One region of the Cobetia sp. AM6 genome, then DNA from elsewhere that is predicted to be linked to it. Evidence: predicted binding sites of a transcription regulator. Region 1 holds the regulator's gene; each other region holds the start of a gene.

Region 1 (5,197 bases):
CCGTCTGGCGATGTTTTCGCACCCTTGCCAGTGGCGTCAGATGTCGTGAGCGTCTGTACCGACAATGCCCAAGCTTTGCGCAAAGATCAACGCTGCGCTGCATCGTGGCTCAGTGCTTGTCTTCAACTCAGTGAGGGGTAACGGAGTGGACTTCAAGGGCACGTCTGGTGGGTGGTGCGTGAAAGACGCGCAAGAAGGCGGGTTTTCGTCGCCAATCCCTGCATGTACGTCGCCTTTCAGGCGCTTCGATTGAGTGGAGCAAGCGGCGTTTTGGGAGGTTGTCCGGGTGTCATCCAGGTGCAATACGCGCAAAAGTGACTTTAAAAACATGCGATTGACGGTGAATGACGCTGCCGGAACGGCGGTTTTTTACCGTCATCCTGCGCGCCGTCATGGCCCATGACGGGCAATTGACGAGCGGTTGACGGGATGACAGAGCGCGCGACAGGCGCACCGCTGCCCGCGAAGTCAGAGGCTGATGAGCGGAAAATCCAGCGCTTGAGGTTGGCGGCGGCTGCCATTGTGGAGGTGAGAGCAGGGCATGGCAGCCGCAGGTGACGGGTCAGGCCAGACGCTTGCGCTCGCTGGAGGACGGGATGCCCATCGCTTCGCGATACTTGGCCACGGTACGGCGTGCGACCTCGATGCCATCGCTGGCGAGCAGATCGACCAGCCGTGAGTCGGAGAGAGGCTTGCGGGCCGGCTCTTCCGCGATCAGCTTGCGGATGCGGGCACGAATGGCGGTGCTTGAGTGGGCGTCGCCACTGCCGCTGCCACCGACCTGGCTCGAGAAGAAGAACTTGAGCTCGAAGACGCCGCGCGGGGTGTGGATGTACTTCTGGGTCGTGACCCGCGAGATGGTCGATTCGTGCATCTCGACCACTTCGGCGATGTTGGCCAGAATCAGCGGCTTCATGCCTTCCTCGCCTTGCTCGAGGAAGTCGATCTGGCGCGCCATGATCTCGCGGCCGACCTTGAGCAGGGTGTCATTGCGCGATGACAGGCTCTTCATCAGCCAGCGGGCTTCCTGCAGGTTGTCCTTGAGGAAGGTATTGTCGGCGGACTTGTCGGCACGCTTGATCAGCGCGGCGTATTCCGGCTGGATGCGCAGCTTGGGTAGCGCTTCCGGGTTGAGCTCGACCTGCCAGCCGTGGCGGGTATGGCGCACCAGCAGATCAGGGATCACGTAATCGCTGGCGGGCTCGCCCCAGGCGGATGCCGGGCGCGGGTCGAGCGCGCGCACCAGGCGAATGACGTGGTCCAGCTCGTCATCATCAAGGCTCAGGCGGCGCTTGAGCAGCTTGCGGTCATCGTTGCCCAGTGCCTCGAGGAATTGACGTACCAGGCGGCGCGCCTGCGCCAGCAGCGGCAGATCATCCGGCAGCAGTGCCAGTTGCAGCAGCAGGCATTCGCGCAGATCACGGGCGAAGACGCCGGTCGGGTCGAACTGCTGCAGACGCAACAATACCTGCTCGAGCTCGGAGGCCTTGAGGCCGGGCAGGCCCTGGCCGCGCAGGCCATCGACCAGCTCATCGAGTGACAGACTCAGATAGCCGGCACCGTCGACGGCATCGATCAGGCTCTCCGCCATCTGGCGTTCACGGCCATCGAGGTCGGTCATCGCCAGCTGCCAGCGCAGGTGGTCCTGCAGGCTCTCGACACTGGTATTGCGATCGAAGTCCGGCCCTTCTTCACTCCCGCTGCCACTGCCGGAGCTGGTCAGGCTACCGGCGTGGTCCTGGTAGAGGTCCGACCAGTCACTGTCGAGGGGGTATTCCTCGGGAATCTCGCTCGAGGAGTCGGCAGTGGAGATCTCGCTCGAATCCTGTGTCTCGACGACATCCAGCGACTCGTAGTCCTCGTCGAGCTCCAACATGGGGTTGGACTCGAGGGCTTGCTGAATCTCCTGACGCAGGTCGAGCGTCGACAGCTGCAGCAGCTGGATCGCTTGCTGGAGCTGCGGCGTCATGGTCAGCGAGGTGCCGAGGCGGAGTTGCAGGGTGGGTTTCATGGAGTCAGTCAATTCACGGCAAAGGAACGTGCTTACTACGCTATACCGTGACTCGGGGCACTGACAAGAGGTTGTCGTGAATATTCAAGCAACTTGCATGCCATGTTTCCACCAAGGTGGTATGGACGTCATGCATGCGTCTGATGTCAGACATGAAAAAGCCGCTACGCGATAAAATCACGCAGCGGCTTTTGAAGCTTTCGCCTCCGGTGGGCTCAGCGCAGCCGCTGACCCTAGAGCGTGAACTCGTGGCCCAGGTAGACGTCGCGCACCTGCTGGTTGGCCAGGATGGAGTCCGCATCACCGTGGGCGATGATCTGGCCATCGCCGACGATATAGGCGGTGTCACAGATATCGAGTGTCTCGCGCACGTTGTGGTCGGTGATCAGCACGCCGATGCCACGATCGCGCAGTTGGCGCACGATGCTCTTGATCTCGCCCACCGAGATGGGGTCGACGCCGGCGAAGGGCTCATCGAGCAGTACGAAGTCCGGCTCGGTGGCCAGTGCACGGGCGATCTCGACCCGTCGACGCTCGCCGCCGGACAGGCTCATGCCGGCGCTGGCGCGGATGTGCGTGATGCTGAATTCCTCGAGCAACTCTTCAAGGCGTGCCTTGCGGCCATTGCGATCCAGGTCCTTGCGGGTCTCCAGGATCGCCATGATGTTGTCGGCCACCGACAGCTTGCGGAAGATCGACGCCTCCTGCGGCAGATAGCCGATGCCGGCGCGTGCACGCTGATGCATGGCGGCAGCGGAGAGGTCCTTGTCATCGATGGAGACGTTGCCGGCATCGGCGCGCACCAGCCCGACGATCATGTAGAACGAGGTCGTCTTGCCGGCGCCGTTGGGGCCCAGCAGGCCGACGATGTCGCCTTGGCGGATCTCCAGCGAGATGTCCTTGACCACCTTGCGGCCCTTGTAGGCCTTGGCCAGATGGCGAGCGCTCAGCGTACGCGGAGTAGCAGCAGTCATGACTCAGTTTTCCTTGCTGGCATTGGCGCCGCGCGGCGTCAGAGTCATGTGCACGCGACCGCCTTCGGTCTGCTGTGCCGTCTTGCTGTTGTTGGCGTTCACCTGGCGCTTGTCGAGGAAGTACTCCACGTAGCCGCCTTCGAAGGTGTCATCGCCTTTCTCGAGACGCGCGTTGCCGACCAGCTCCACGCGGCGCTCCAGCGCATGGTAGCGGATGGTGTCGGCCCAGCCCTTGACCAGCTTCTCGTCGGGCGCGGGCTGCTGTTCCAGGTAGGCACGCTTGCCGGTGGCCTTGACCAGCGAGATCTCGCCGCTGCCGGCGCGGCTGATATCGACGCGGCTGGCATCGAGTTTCATGCTGCCCTGGCGCATTTCCACCTGGCCGGTGTAGGTGGCGGTCCCGGCCTTGTCATCGAGCGACAGGGCGTCCGCGGCGATGTTGATCGGCTGGCTGGCATCGCTGTCCAGCGCCATGGCGGCCGGGGCGAAGGTGGACATGCCCAGTGCCAGGCAGAGCGCCATGACACCGCTGTTGAGGGTCTGGCGACAGGCCGTCAAGGGCTTGCGAGTCGTGGAAGTCATGGTGGCTCCTTGGCATGACGGGGTCGCCGCCCGAGCAATGATGCCATCGAGCGGCAGAGAAGAAGGTGTTGCGGCGCGGGTCATGGCGTGACGGCCAGCCCGGCGGGTTCATTCACCGCTGGCAGGCGCTGCCTCGAAGGTGCTGTTGACGCGCCCATCATCGGAGGTGGTGCTGTCGGCGCCCGAGTCGATGCGCTCGGCTTCCTTGCTGGCCTCGCTCTGGCCTGTGCCGGGTTGCAGGACGCTGCGAACACGGCCCTGCAGCACGGCGGAATCCTGTGAGAGGTCGGCGCTGAAGCTGTCGCTTTCGACATGCTGGCCATTCTGGGTGATCACGACCGGCACGTCACTCCAGGCGCGATTCTGATCACGGCTGTAGTGCAGGACATCGGTATCGAGGGTCCAGCGGTCATCGGGCTGGCGCAGTCTGGCATTGCCCTCGAGGGTGAAGGTGTCGCCGCCGGCGCTCAACACGCCACTGTCCCCCGTGGCATACCAGCGGCGGTCTTCACTGTCGTTGGTGCGAATCTTCGGGGTCTGCGCCCGGGTCACGTCATCGCCTGGCGTGTGCTCGATATGCGGCGAGGTCATTGACTGGATCGCCACGCCGCGCGCATCGAAGCGTGTCATGTCTGCCCCGTCGAGATAGTAATCCGGCTCACTGCTGTCGACCTCGACATTGACGGTCGATTCCAGGCTGTTGCGCTGCTCGATCAGCGCCAGCACGCCACCGACGAGCAGCAACAGCAGCATCAGCCAGAGACGCGGAGAAGGGCGGGGCAGACGTAACATCAGGGACGCGACTCCTGCAGGTAAGTATCCAGCACCGAGGCCCAATGGCCCTGTGCCTTGAGCAGCAGATCACAGAGCTCGCGCACGGCGCCATCGCCGCCCTGGCGTGAGGTGACCCAGTTGGCCTCGCTCATCACGTAGGCCATGGCGTTGGGCACGCTGACGCCGAGACCGACACGACGAATGGCCTCGCGGTCCGGCAGGTCATCGCCACAATAGGCGACTTCTTCCAGCTCGATCCCGTGCTCGCGGCACAGGTCGGTCAGCGCGACCAGCTTGTCCTCACGGCCCTGGATGACATCCTGAATGCCCAGTTCCTTGGCGCGACGCTCGACCATCGGCGAGCTGCGGCCGGTGATCAGCGCAACGCGAACGCCACTGCGCAGCACCAGCTTGAGGCCATGGCCATCCTGGACGTGGAAGGACTTGGTCTCGACGCCATTGGCATCGTAGTGCAGACGGTTGTCGGTGAGCACGCCGTCGACATCCAGAGCCAGCAGACGCACGCGGCGTGCGCGGTCGATGATGTCCTGCGGATATTCTTCGCTCAGGGAATTCGTGTCGCTCATGGTCTTTCTCCTCGCACTCCGTGCATGCTTGACGCTGTCCTGTGAACGGCGCTGATGGGCGTTGAGCGGTGGCGTCTTGCCGGGACGATCTGCCGTCGAACAGAGACAGCGAACGCCCGCGGGAGTTCAGATCACGCCGCTGGCCAGCAGGCCGTGCATATGGATGGCTCCGATGGGGTGCTCATCCTCGTCACAGACTACCAGAACGCTGATGCGGTTTTCTTCCATGATGCGCACCGCTTCGGCGGCCAGCATGCTGGCGCGCACGG
Region 2 (5,197 bases), 970 kb from region 1:
GCTTCAGACGATCGACATCCACGAACAGGATTGACACGCATTGCCGGGTGCTCGTGCTCTCGGCCAGCATCCGCTCGAGAAAATCAAAGCCGAAACGACGGTTGGGCAGCCCCGTCAGCAGATCATGATTGGCGCGGTATTCCAGCTCGTTCTGCTGGGTGAGCAACCGCTGATTCATGTCGTGCAATTCGAGATTGCGCGCCTCCAGCGTGCGCTGCAGCCGGATGGTGCGATGGAAGGTCGAGGCTCGGGCATGCGCCAGTGCCGGCGCGATGAAGAGGGTCCCCAGGATGTAGGCACCACCCGCACCGGCCAATGTCGTCAACGACAAGGGACTCAGCCACACATAGATGGGCACATAACACAGTATCAGCGGCAGGCTGCTGGCCAGCTGGTAGCGCCAGCCCCACACCAGCCAGGCGGGCATGGCGATCAGCATGCAGGTCGAGAAACTCAGGTTCCACAACGTCAGCGTCAGTGCATCCGGAATCAGCGCGGCACCGAAGCAGAAGAACAGATTGGCGGGTATCGCCCCGGCCAGCAGGATCTTGTCCGAATGCACGCCGCCGCGGCGCAGCTGGAGGATGCACAGCAGGCAGCAGAGGAAGATGATCAGCCGCCCCACCCACAACGCCTGCCAGGCAGACGGCACCTGGAAATAGTCAAACAGCAGGAAGCAGGCGAAGCACGCCATGGCGAACATGATGAAGGTATTATTGATTCGCGTGCGATAGTGCTGCGCTTCGATATCCGAACCGTCCCTGCCCGGCAATATCAGATGTTCATGAAGCAGCATGTTCCATCCTCGACACTCGGTAGCATCAACCAATGTTACACCGCGCGCAGAGCACACCTCACTGGAATAAAGAGTTGATCAGTAAACGCAAGATTACCGACTGCCTGATAGAACAATGTGCTGTGTCATCAGGCCAGCCAGGCGGAACAAGGGCAAAGAGGTGTCGGCAACACGAATGTGCCGGCAACACGAACGCGCCGGCAACACGAACGAAAGCGCCCTGCTGTCGTCATCCACCTCGATGGCGACAGCAGGGCGCTGAAGGTAAAGGTAAGGCCAAGGCAATACCAGGTCACGGCCTGAGCGTCATGACATCTTCTGGCGTACCCCGGCCGGCACATAGATGCGTGCAGAGGCGGCATCTCCCAGCCAGTACCCCGAGAAGATGCCATAAAGCCCTGCCGCCATCAGACCGCCGATGAACAGCGTGAAGTGGGTGATGTCACCCAGCGGCAGGAAGCTGATGATCAGCGTCACCGCCGAGGAGACCAGCAGCGCCTTGACCGCCGCGACGTTGACGCCCTTCTCGAAGAAGTACTCGCCTTCCGCGCTGTCAGTGAACAGCGCCTTGGTGTTGATGCCGCCCTTGTTGACCAGATAGTGGTCAAACAGGATCACGCCATACACCGGGCCGATGGCTGCGGCGAGGATGCCCACGGTGTACTGGATGATCTCCGGGTTGTTGAACAGATTCCACGGCGTGATGAAGATGGAGCCGACGGCGGCGAGCATGCCGCCCATGCGCCAGCTGATGCGGGACGGTGCCACATTGGAGAAGTCGAACGCCGGTGACACGAAGTTGGCCACGATGTTGATGCCGATGGTCGCCAGCACCAGGGTCAGGATGCCCAGCGCTGCCGCGACGCCATTGTCGATGCGGGCGACGGTCTCCATCGGATCATGCAGCATCTCGCCGAAGATGGGCTGCGTACCGGACACCACCACCACGGTGATGACGGCAAACAGCAGGAAGTTGACCGGCAGGCCCCAGAAATTGCCGCGCTTCACATCCCCGGGGGTAGCGCAGTAGCGCGAGAAGTCCCCGAAGTTGAGCGTCGGCCCCGCGAAGTAGCCCGCCACCAGCGCCGCGGCGATCACCATCTGCCACAGGGCGTCGCTGCCAGAGAGCGTCTTGCTGCCCAGCGTGAAGCTGATGTTGTCCCAGCCGGCCTGCCAGACGATCCAGCCCGCCAGCGCGAACATCACCACATAGACGGCTGGCCCGGCGAAATCGATGAAGCGCCGCACCGCATTCATGCCCCACCAGAACACCAGCGCCTGCAGCACCCACATGAACAGGAAGCAGGACCAGCCCAGCTGCGAGAGCCCGAACAGCTGGGTCTCGGTCAGCCCTTCCAGCGACGGCACATAGCGCAGCAGCACCAGCATCAAGGCATGCGCCGCCAGATACGTCTGGATGCCGTACCACACCACCGCGATCAGCCCGCGGATGATCGCCGGAATATTGGCACCATAGATGCCGAAGGACTGACGGCAGACCACCGGGAAGGGCACCCCCGTCTGCTGGCTGGGCCGCGAGATCAGATTGGCGAACACCTGCACCACCAGAATGCCGACCAGCATCGAGACCAGAATCTGCCAGCTGGCCAGCCCCAGGGTGAACAGACTGGCGGCGAAGACGTAGCCACCGACGCTGTGCACATCGGACATCCAGAACGAGAAGATGTTGTACCAGTTCCAGTTCTGCTCGCAGGGGGCGAGGTCCGCATTGATGAGCCGCTTGCTCGCGTTGCTCAGATCAGGGGGAGTCTGGGGTGTCATTGTTGTCTCCAGAGGGGCTTGTGGGCCATGGGCCAGTCACGAGGCGTCATGCCTCGCCATACCCTCCCCTTATCAACAAGCGTGCCAGTGAAACACTTGTTGCGGATTTTCAATCTCCAAGCGTTTTCCCCAAGGCCCGATCTGCGTGACACCCCTGCCAGCAACGTCATGTGCGTGGCAACTCCTGAGACATCAGGCACCATCAACTTCTGCTGTATTAGCCATATGCACCACAGCAGCGCACCGCCAATGAAACGAACGTTGCGCCAGCAGGTGTTACCGGGCTGGCACGGATGCTGCTCGTGTTTTGTGTGCTCCGCTCGCACGGCCCTGCATCCGGCGCGCGCCGTCACGCGAAAGTCCATCACGAGCCCCCCATCATGAGAGAGCCCGCCATGTTGCGTCTCAAGGTCATCAATCCCAACACCAGCCAGGCGATGAGTCAGCAGATGGCGCACTCGCTGCAACGGCAGCTCGCCCGGGACATCCACCTCGAGGTGCTGACTGCCGAGCATGGCGCCCCCAGCATCGAGACCGCCGTCGAGGAAGCCATGGCGGTGGTCGCGCTGCTGGCGCTGATCGCCCGTGATCGTGAGGGCCTGCTGGAGACCCCGCCCGCCGATGGCTATCTACTGGCCTGCTTCGGTGACCCCGGCCTCGAGGCCGCCCGAGAACTGAGCCCCGTGCCGGTGATCGGCATCGCCCAGGCCGCCATGCACATGGCCACGCTGGCGGCGCCCTCCTTTGCCATCGTCACCAGCATGACCAGCACGCTGCCGATGTCCGAGCAGCTGCTGGAGCGCTATGCGATGCGCCCCCTGTGCAAGGCGCTGCTGGCCTGTGACGTACCGGTACTCGCGCTTTCCGAGGCGCGCACTCCCCCCGCGGCATTGCTGGAGCGCTGTGAACACGCCAGAGCCAGCGGTGCCGGCAGCATCGTACTGGGCTGCGCTGCGATGGGGCCGCTGCGTGATGCCATCGCGTCAGAGATCGGCCTGCCGGTGGTCGACCCGCTGCTGGCGGGGCGCGACCTGCTGCTGACCCTGATGCGCCAGCCCGCTGTCGCTCGCGCGAAGCAAGCGGGTGAGGTGAAGCTCCTCAGCGGTGTCTTTGCCCGGGGCCTGGCGGCCCTTTGACCCGCAGGCGAGCCGCCCTTGGCTGGCGCCTCGCGACCGAAACGCAAACGCCCCCTCACTGCTGCCAGTGAAGGGGCGTTTGCTTTGGCAGTCTCTGACTCAGTGCTTGTCGTTCGACTCTCCCGAGTGGCTGCGATCGCCGACCACCGCGGTCACCAGCTTGCCGATGCTCAACCCCTGCACGAGGATCGAGAACAACACGATGATGTAGGTAGTGACCACCAGCGGCTCGCGGAAGTCGCCTTCGGGAATCGCCAGTGCCAGCGCCACCGAGATACCGCCGCGCAGGCCGCCCCAGGTGAGCACGCGCGTGGTGCCGGGGCGGAAGGTGTACCAGCGGCGCAGGAGGCTCAGCGGAAGACCGATCAGCGCAAGGCGCGAGAGCAAAATCACTGCCACCAGCACCAGCGCGATGCCGATCGAGGTCAGCGTGATCGGCATCAGTACCAGTTCGAGGCCGATCAGCACGAACAGCACCGCGTTGAGAATCTCGTCGACCAGCTCCCAGAAGCCGTCCAGGTAGCGGCGGGTGTTGTCGGACATGGCGCCATCACGCGCCATGTTGCCGATGATCAGCCCCGCCACCACCATCGCGATGGGGCCGGAGACATGCAGCGCCGAGGCCAGCGCATAGCCGCCCAGCACCAGCGCCAGACTCAGCATCACCTCGACCTGATACTGGTCGATGCTGCGCATCAGCTGGTAGACCAGCGCGCCCAGCGCCAGCCCGAGCAGGATGCCGCCGCCGGCTTCCTCGAGGAACAAGAGCCCCATGTGGCCGAGCTCGACCTCACCGCTGCCGGCCGACGCCGCGCTCAGCAGTGCGGTGAACAGCACCACCGCCACGCCATCATTGAACAGCGACTCGCCGACGATGCGGATTTCCATGTCGGCAGGCGCGCCGGCACTGCGCATGATGCCGAGCACGGCGATCGGGTCGGTGGGCGAGATCAGCGCACCGAACACCAGGCAATACAGGTAGGGCACCTCGATACCGGCCCACTGGAACAGCCACCAGGCGGCGGAGCCGATCACCAGCGTCGAGATCAGCACGCCCAGCGTGGCCAGCAGGCCGATGGAGCGCCGATAGGCCTTGAGGCGCGAGAGGTCCACGTGCAGCGCGCCGGCAAACAGCAGGAAGGACAGCATGCCGTCCATCAGCAGACTGTTGAAATTGATGCGCCCCAGCCAGTCTTCCGCGGTATCGGCCACGACGGTGGTCACCGCGAAGTGATCGAGCCCGATCACGCCCAGCGACAGCACCAGGCCGATGGCCATCACGCCGATGGTCGGCGGCAGGCGCAGGACGCGATGATTGAACCACATGCACACGGCAGTGATGGTGATGAACAGTGCAGCGAGATTGAGCATCCGAAAACGGTCCTTTGCAGTGGCGCCGATACCCCTGATGGCATGACGTCCTTGTCATTCTTTCCAGTTCTTCTGTCGCGTGAGCGGCCGCGTGGCCGCCAGAACGCATCGT
Region 3 (5,197 bases), 800 kb from region 1:
GTCAGCGCCCGTTTGGACAGCGCCCTGCTGGCCAGAGCCCGGCTGCTGAGACGACGCCTTGGCCTTGCTGCGCTCGGTGGGCAGGTCGTAGGTGATGGTCGAGCCATAGGCCTGCGGGGCTTGCGGGTCGACACGCACCTTGTCGAACACCCAGACGCGTGAGCCCAGCTCGAACGCTTCCTTCAGGTCGTGGGTGATCATGAAGATGGTCAGCTGCTGCTCTTCCCACAGACGCAGGATGAGCTGGTGCATGTCCTTGCGGATGCCCGGGTCCAGTGCGCCGAAGGGCTCATCCAGCAAGAGGATGCGCGGCTTCATCATCAGCGCCTGGGCGATGGCGAGGCGCTGCTGCATGCCGCCGGACAGCTCATGCGGGTACTTGTCCAGCGCATGGGACAGGCCGACTTCTGCCAGACGTTTCTCGGCGGCGACCCGTGCCTCGCGACGTTTGGCACCGAACAGCTTGCCGGTCAGCGGGGCGCGCGCCAGCTCCTCGGCCATGATCACGTTGCCGAGCACCGTGAGGTGCGGGAAGACGGAATACTTCTGAAAGACGATGCCGCGGTCCGGCCCCGGCTCGGCGGGGATGGGCTTGCCATCGAGCAGCAGCTCACCGCGCGAGACGCCCTCGGTGCCCAGCAGCAGCTTGAGGAAGGTGGTCTTGCCGCAGCCGGAGGCGCCGACCAGGGTGATGAATTCTCCGGCCTCGACGGTCAGGTTCATGCGTTCCAGCACGACCTGCTGGCCGTAATGCTTCTCGAGACCCTTGGCGTGGATCAGGCTCATGATTGGCTCTCCTCAGCGTGGTACCAGGGGAAGGCGCGGGTCGAGACGAGCACCAGCAGACGGTCGAGCAGGAAGGCCAGCAGCGTGATCCAGGCCACGTAGGGCAGGATGACGTCCATCGCCAGATAGCGGCGCACCAGGAAGATGCGATAGCCGAGGCCGTCCTGGGCGGCGATGGCTTCCGCGGCGATCAGGAACAGCCAGGCACTGCCGAGTGCCAGGCGCGTGGCGCTCAGAAGGCGCGGGGTCAACTGGGGCAGCAGCACGCGGGTCAGCACCTGCCAGGAGCTGGCGCCCAGCGTCTGGGCCTTGATCAGCTGCTCATCGGGCAGGCGCAGGGCCTGATTCTGCAGGTCGCGAATCAGGAAGGGCGTGATGCCGATGACGATCAGCGCGATCTTGGCCAGCTCACCCGTCCCGAAGGCGATGAACAGGATCGGCAGGATCGCCATCGGCGGAATCAGGGACAGCACGGTGATCAGCGGTGACAGCTTGGCGCGCAGCAGCGGCAGGCCGCCGGTGAGCAGGCCGACGCTCAGGCCGATCAGCGCACTTATCAGCACGCCGGCCAGCAGGCGTTCGAGACTGGCGAAGGTGTCAGTCCACAGCGGCAGGTCACCGGTGCGCACGTTGACCTCGGTGGCCAGCTTGGCGAAGGACTCGCCCATGGACGCGAAGGACGGCAGCAGGCGGTCGTTGGGGTTGTCGAGCAGTCGCTGGTTGGACTGCACGATGTAGAGGATGGCCAGCAGCGCGAAGGGCAGGCCGCCGAGCAGCCAGCGGCCACCACGGGAGGGTGTCAGATTGATCAGGCGTTTCATGCGCGGGCTCCACGGGTGCGAACGAGGGTGCGGTCGAGGGAGGCGATCGGTTCACCAGCCACAGAGACAGCTTTCCTGCGGCTGGTGTGCGGCATCCACCGCGTGGCGTTACTGGCTGTCGGCCAGTGCGGCGGTGTAGCTCGGGTCGAAGCGCAGCATCACGTTGCCCTCATTGCCGACGATGCCGGCAGGCGTTTCGATACCGATGAAGCCGGCATCCGGCGCGCCTTCGCCCAGCAGCCCCTGTGCGAAGCTGAAGTCGGCGATGTGCTGCATGGTGTCCTTGAGGCTCGGCGCATTGAAGGCGGCCACGGCCTCGGCGGGGGTGTAATACATGTGGGTCGCGGCCAGCTGGGACTGATAGCCGGCGAGGTCGGTGCCGGCGGCATCGGCCATCTGGGAGAGCGCCGCTTCATCGCCAGCCTTCATCTTCTCCATCACCTCATACCAGGCACCGACCAGCGCATGGCCGAAGTCCGGGTTGTCCTTCAGCGTCTGGGTGTTGACGACCATCAGGTCGAGAATCTCGCCGGGAATGTCGCTGGAGTTGAAGACTTCGGTATAGCCGGGCATGTCCTTGAGGGTGGCGAGCTGCGGGTTCCAGGTGACCACGGCCTGGGTATCCGGGTTGCTGGCCAGCGCGACGATATCGGCATCGCCGGTATTGGTGGTGGTGAGGTCGCGCTCGCTCATGCCGACGCTGTCCAGCGCGCGTGCCAGCAGGTAGTGGGAGACACTGAACTGCACCAGATTGACCTCACGGTCCTTCAGGGACTCGATGGAATCACCGTCGCGTATCATCACGCCATCATTGCCATCGGAGTAGTCACCCAGAATCAGCGCGGTGGAATCGACGCTGCTGGCGGCGGGGAGGGTGAGGGCGTCCATGTTGGTCATGGCGCAGCCATCGACATTGCCGGAGGTGTACTGATTGATGGACTCGACGTAATCGTTGACCTGCACCACATCGATGTTGATGTCGTACTTCTTGGCCCACTTGTCGACGATGCCCTGGGTGTCCGCGTATTCCCACGGCATCCAGCCGGCATACACCGACCAGCACACGCTGAAGGAATCCTGCGCCATGGCCTGCGGGCTCAGCGATGCGCCAAGCAGCAGAGCGCCGGCCAGCGCAGCACGTCTGGAAGCGTTTCGGGAAACGGTAGCTGAAGCAGATGAGACAGCAGCGGATGACACCTGGGCGCTGGCATCCGAGGGGGAAGTCGTAGACGGGGAAAGGCGAGTGGGCTGGGTCATTGTCGTTATCTCCGGCGGAAAAAGTGAGAGGCGCCGACCTTTTCAGGCGTTGCGTCTCCCGGGCTTTTGTCCCGCCGTGTAACCCCCAGCTGGAGGTCGAGTGCTCTCGGACCAGTCGTGACGGCCATAAGCCAGTCACCGGAACCCTAGCGCTCCATTGGTGTAGATTTTCGATTGTTGTATGCCTATCGGTGCCTCAGGGCTACACCTGCGAAGATTATTCCAAGGAGAAAATAATATAATGAAATCAATGAGTTGTTTTTGAGGGTGGGGTGGGGATACAGGAATGAAGGTATCTTGTGCACTGAAATGGTGCTTTTTGAGCAGTAGTGCACAATAATTGACTGATATTATGAAAGTTCTGCTTTATGGTCTAATATAAAGTTTAGTTTAAGGTTGGTAACTTCCTCATGGCTGTATTTCTCCGATAGGATTTAGTTTTAGTGATTAAGTTTTGTTGATGGAGGTTTTAAGCTATGGATAGTGTGAAAAATATATCTGACAATTTGGCGATAAAAATAGATGACTTTGTAAATTGTGTTGATAGCTTTGAACATGATTACACTATAGATTCTATTAAAACCACTATCAGATTAAATAGTTTGAAGTTTGATGGGAACAATGTGCCTATGGTGACAGCCTTAGCTGATGTTTTATACTCGTATATTATAGATTATTGTCTTTCCTCTAAAAACACTGAAGAAGCTATAACAAATAGCCAGTATGCACTTTTAGTTAAAGAAGCACGAAGTTTGTTTAGGCGACCTGATATAAGTACAGGTGTTGATGATAAAAGCGGCGAAGCTGGAGAGATATTACTTTTCTTTTTACTTGAAGCTGTTCTAGGAGCCCCACAAATAGTATCCAAGATGGAGTTGAAAACCAATCATAAAGATGAAGTTAAAGGTTCTGATGGCATACATGCTAGATGGAATTCAGACCTAAATATAGTAGATTTTTATTTTGGCGAGGCAAAGTTATACCAAAATGTTAATCAAGCTTTAAAGTCAGCTTTAGCTAGTGTTAGTGGTTTTCATGATATTGGTATGGCTCAACATGAATTTTGTATGGTTACAAAGCACTTTAAATATGCGGATGAAAAAATTAAGGAAGAAATTAAGTCACTGTTTGTAAATAACAACCCGGGGCCAAATGTAAGAGTTAATCATGCTGTTTTGATAGGATTTGATTATGATGGCTATAAGAGCCACATAGATCAGGTTATGTTAGATGATAACGCCAAATTTAAAGACAGATACTTGGCAGATATAGAAAAAGTTATACATCACTTAAGAGAAGAGTTAGTCAAGTTTGATAAGAAATCTCTCGTATTTGAGATTTTTTTCTTACCTTTTCCTTCAGTGAAAGATTTTAGAAACGCTTTTAATAAAGCTTTGGGGTAAAGCATGGTAAAAGATACTACTTTAGAAAAACTGAGAGTCTGCAGCGTTTCTAGTCAGCTCTTCGGTAAACAACCTGGTTCTACTCCAGAAATAAATGAGATGGAGTTCAAACAGCTGTTAAGGTATGCATCTGTTTTGTCTTTATCCGATAAAGATATTGATAAGAGCTTATGTTATGAAATAGCGGTTAGGTTAATTGATGTAAATGTTAGTGCCAAATATGATCTTACTCAAGCTATAGGAATGATTTTTTCTAGATTGGGTAATTTCCCTGGTCGTAAGCTACTTGAAGATAGAGCATCTAATAAGTTAGTAAGATCAACTAGTATGTTGATGTTAGAGCGTTTAGGTCGAGAAGTAGAAAATACTATTTTCATTGATTCAGAAGAAATACGATTAACCGATTTTCAAAGTAAGTTTTACAGCGAATTAAAAAAGAGAAAGTATTTAAGTGTTTCAGCACCTACTTCAGCTGGTAAATCGTTTATCCTTAGCTTAGGGCTGGTAACTGCTTTAAAAGAAAAATTAAACCAGCGTATTGTATATGTTGTACCTACAAGGGCATTGATATCTGAAGTTTCGGATAGAATTAGAATATCTCTAAATGATTATTCTATTTCAGGAGTAAAAGTCAGAACTGCTCCATTTGCACATGAGCTGAATAATTCCGATAGAGGGGTAGTATATGTTTTTACTCAGGAGAGGTTGATAAATTATCTTAGCGAAATAGAACCTAAAGCTAGTCCTATTGATTTGTTGATTGTTGATGAAGCCCATGAGATACAGAAAGGTAAGCGAGGAATATTACTTCAGAGTGCTATAGAATATTTGGTTTTCAAATACAATAATGTTAAAGTTTTATTTTGTAGTCCGTTAATAAATAACCCCGATATATACTTCGAGTGTATAAATGCAACTAGTACCGGCTAT

What was found. Region 1 encodes sigma-54, which starts transcription at its own class of promoters, with help from an activator protein. Its sites were predicted from a motif close to TGGCACNNNNNTTGCTNT; they were not measured.
Region 2: CLAM6_RS17155 (NCS1 family nucleobase:cation symporter-1) is a predicted target of sigma-54. The motif match lies at 2,648-2,665, and genes of this name have one in related genera.
Region 3: CLAM6_RS07000 (putative urea ABC transporter substrate-binding protein) is a predicted target of sigma-54. The motif match lies at 2,720-2,737, and genes of this name have one in related genera.

Annotation. Positions count from the first base shown of each region.
Region 1 covers NZ_AP021868.1:836,871-842,067, forward strand. The annotation lists gene CLAM6_RS03560 (RNA polymerase factor sigma-54) at 563-2,011, opposite strand; gene lptB (LPS export ABC transporter ATP-binding protein) at 2,245-2,985, opposite strand; gene lptA (lipopolysaccharide transport periplasmic protein LptA) at 2,989-3,567, opposite strand; gene lptC (LPS export ABC transporter periplasmic protein LptC) at 3,676-4,359, opposite strand; gene CLAM6_RS03580 (KdsC family phosphatase) at 4,359-4,928, opposite strand; gene CLAM6_RS03585 (KpsF/GutQ family sugar-phosphate isomerase) at 5,055-5,197, opposite strand, start outside.
Region 2 covers NZ_AP021868.1:4,094,637-4,099,833, forward strand. The annotation lists gene CLAM6_RS17150 (GGDEF domain-containing protein) at 1-796, opposite strand, end outside; gene CLAM6_RS17155 (NCS1 family nucleobase:cation symporter-1) at 1,103-2,578, opposite strand; gene CLAM6_RS17160 (aspartate/glutamate racemase family protein) at 2,959-3,714, shown strand; gene CLAM6_RS17165 (cation:proton antiporter) at 3,814-5,085, opposite strand.
Region 3 covers NZ_AP021868.1:1,637,042-1,642,238, forward strand. The annotation lists gene CLAM6_RS06990 (ABC transporter ATP-binding protein) at 1-786, opposite strand, end outside; gene CLAM6_RS06995 (ABC transporter permease) at 783-1,607, opposite strand; gene CLAM6_RS07000 (putative urea ABC transporter substrate-binding protein) at 1,716-2,693, opposite strand; guanidine-I (ykkC/yxkD leader) riboswitch at 2,918-3,025, opposite strand; gene CLAM6_RS07005 (HamA C-terminal domain-containing protein) at 3,341-4,267, shown strand; gene CLAM6_RS07010 (DEAD/DEAH box helicase) at 4,271-5,197, shown strand, end outside.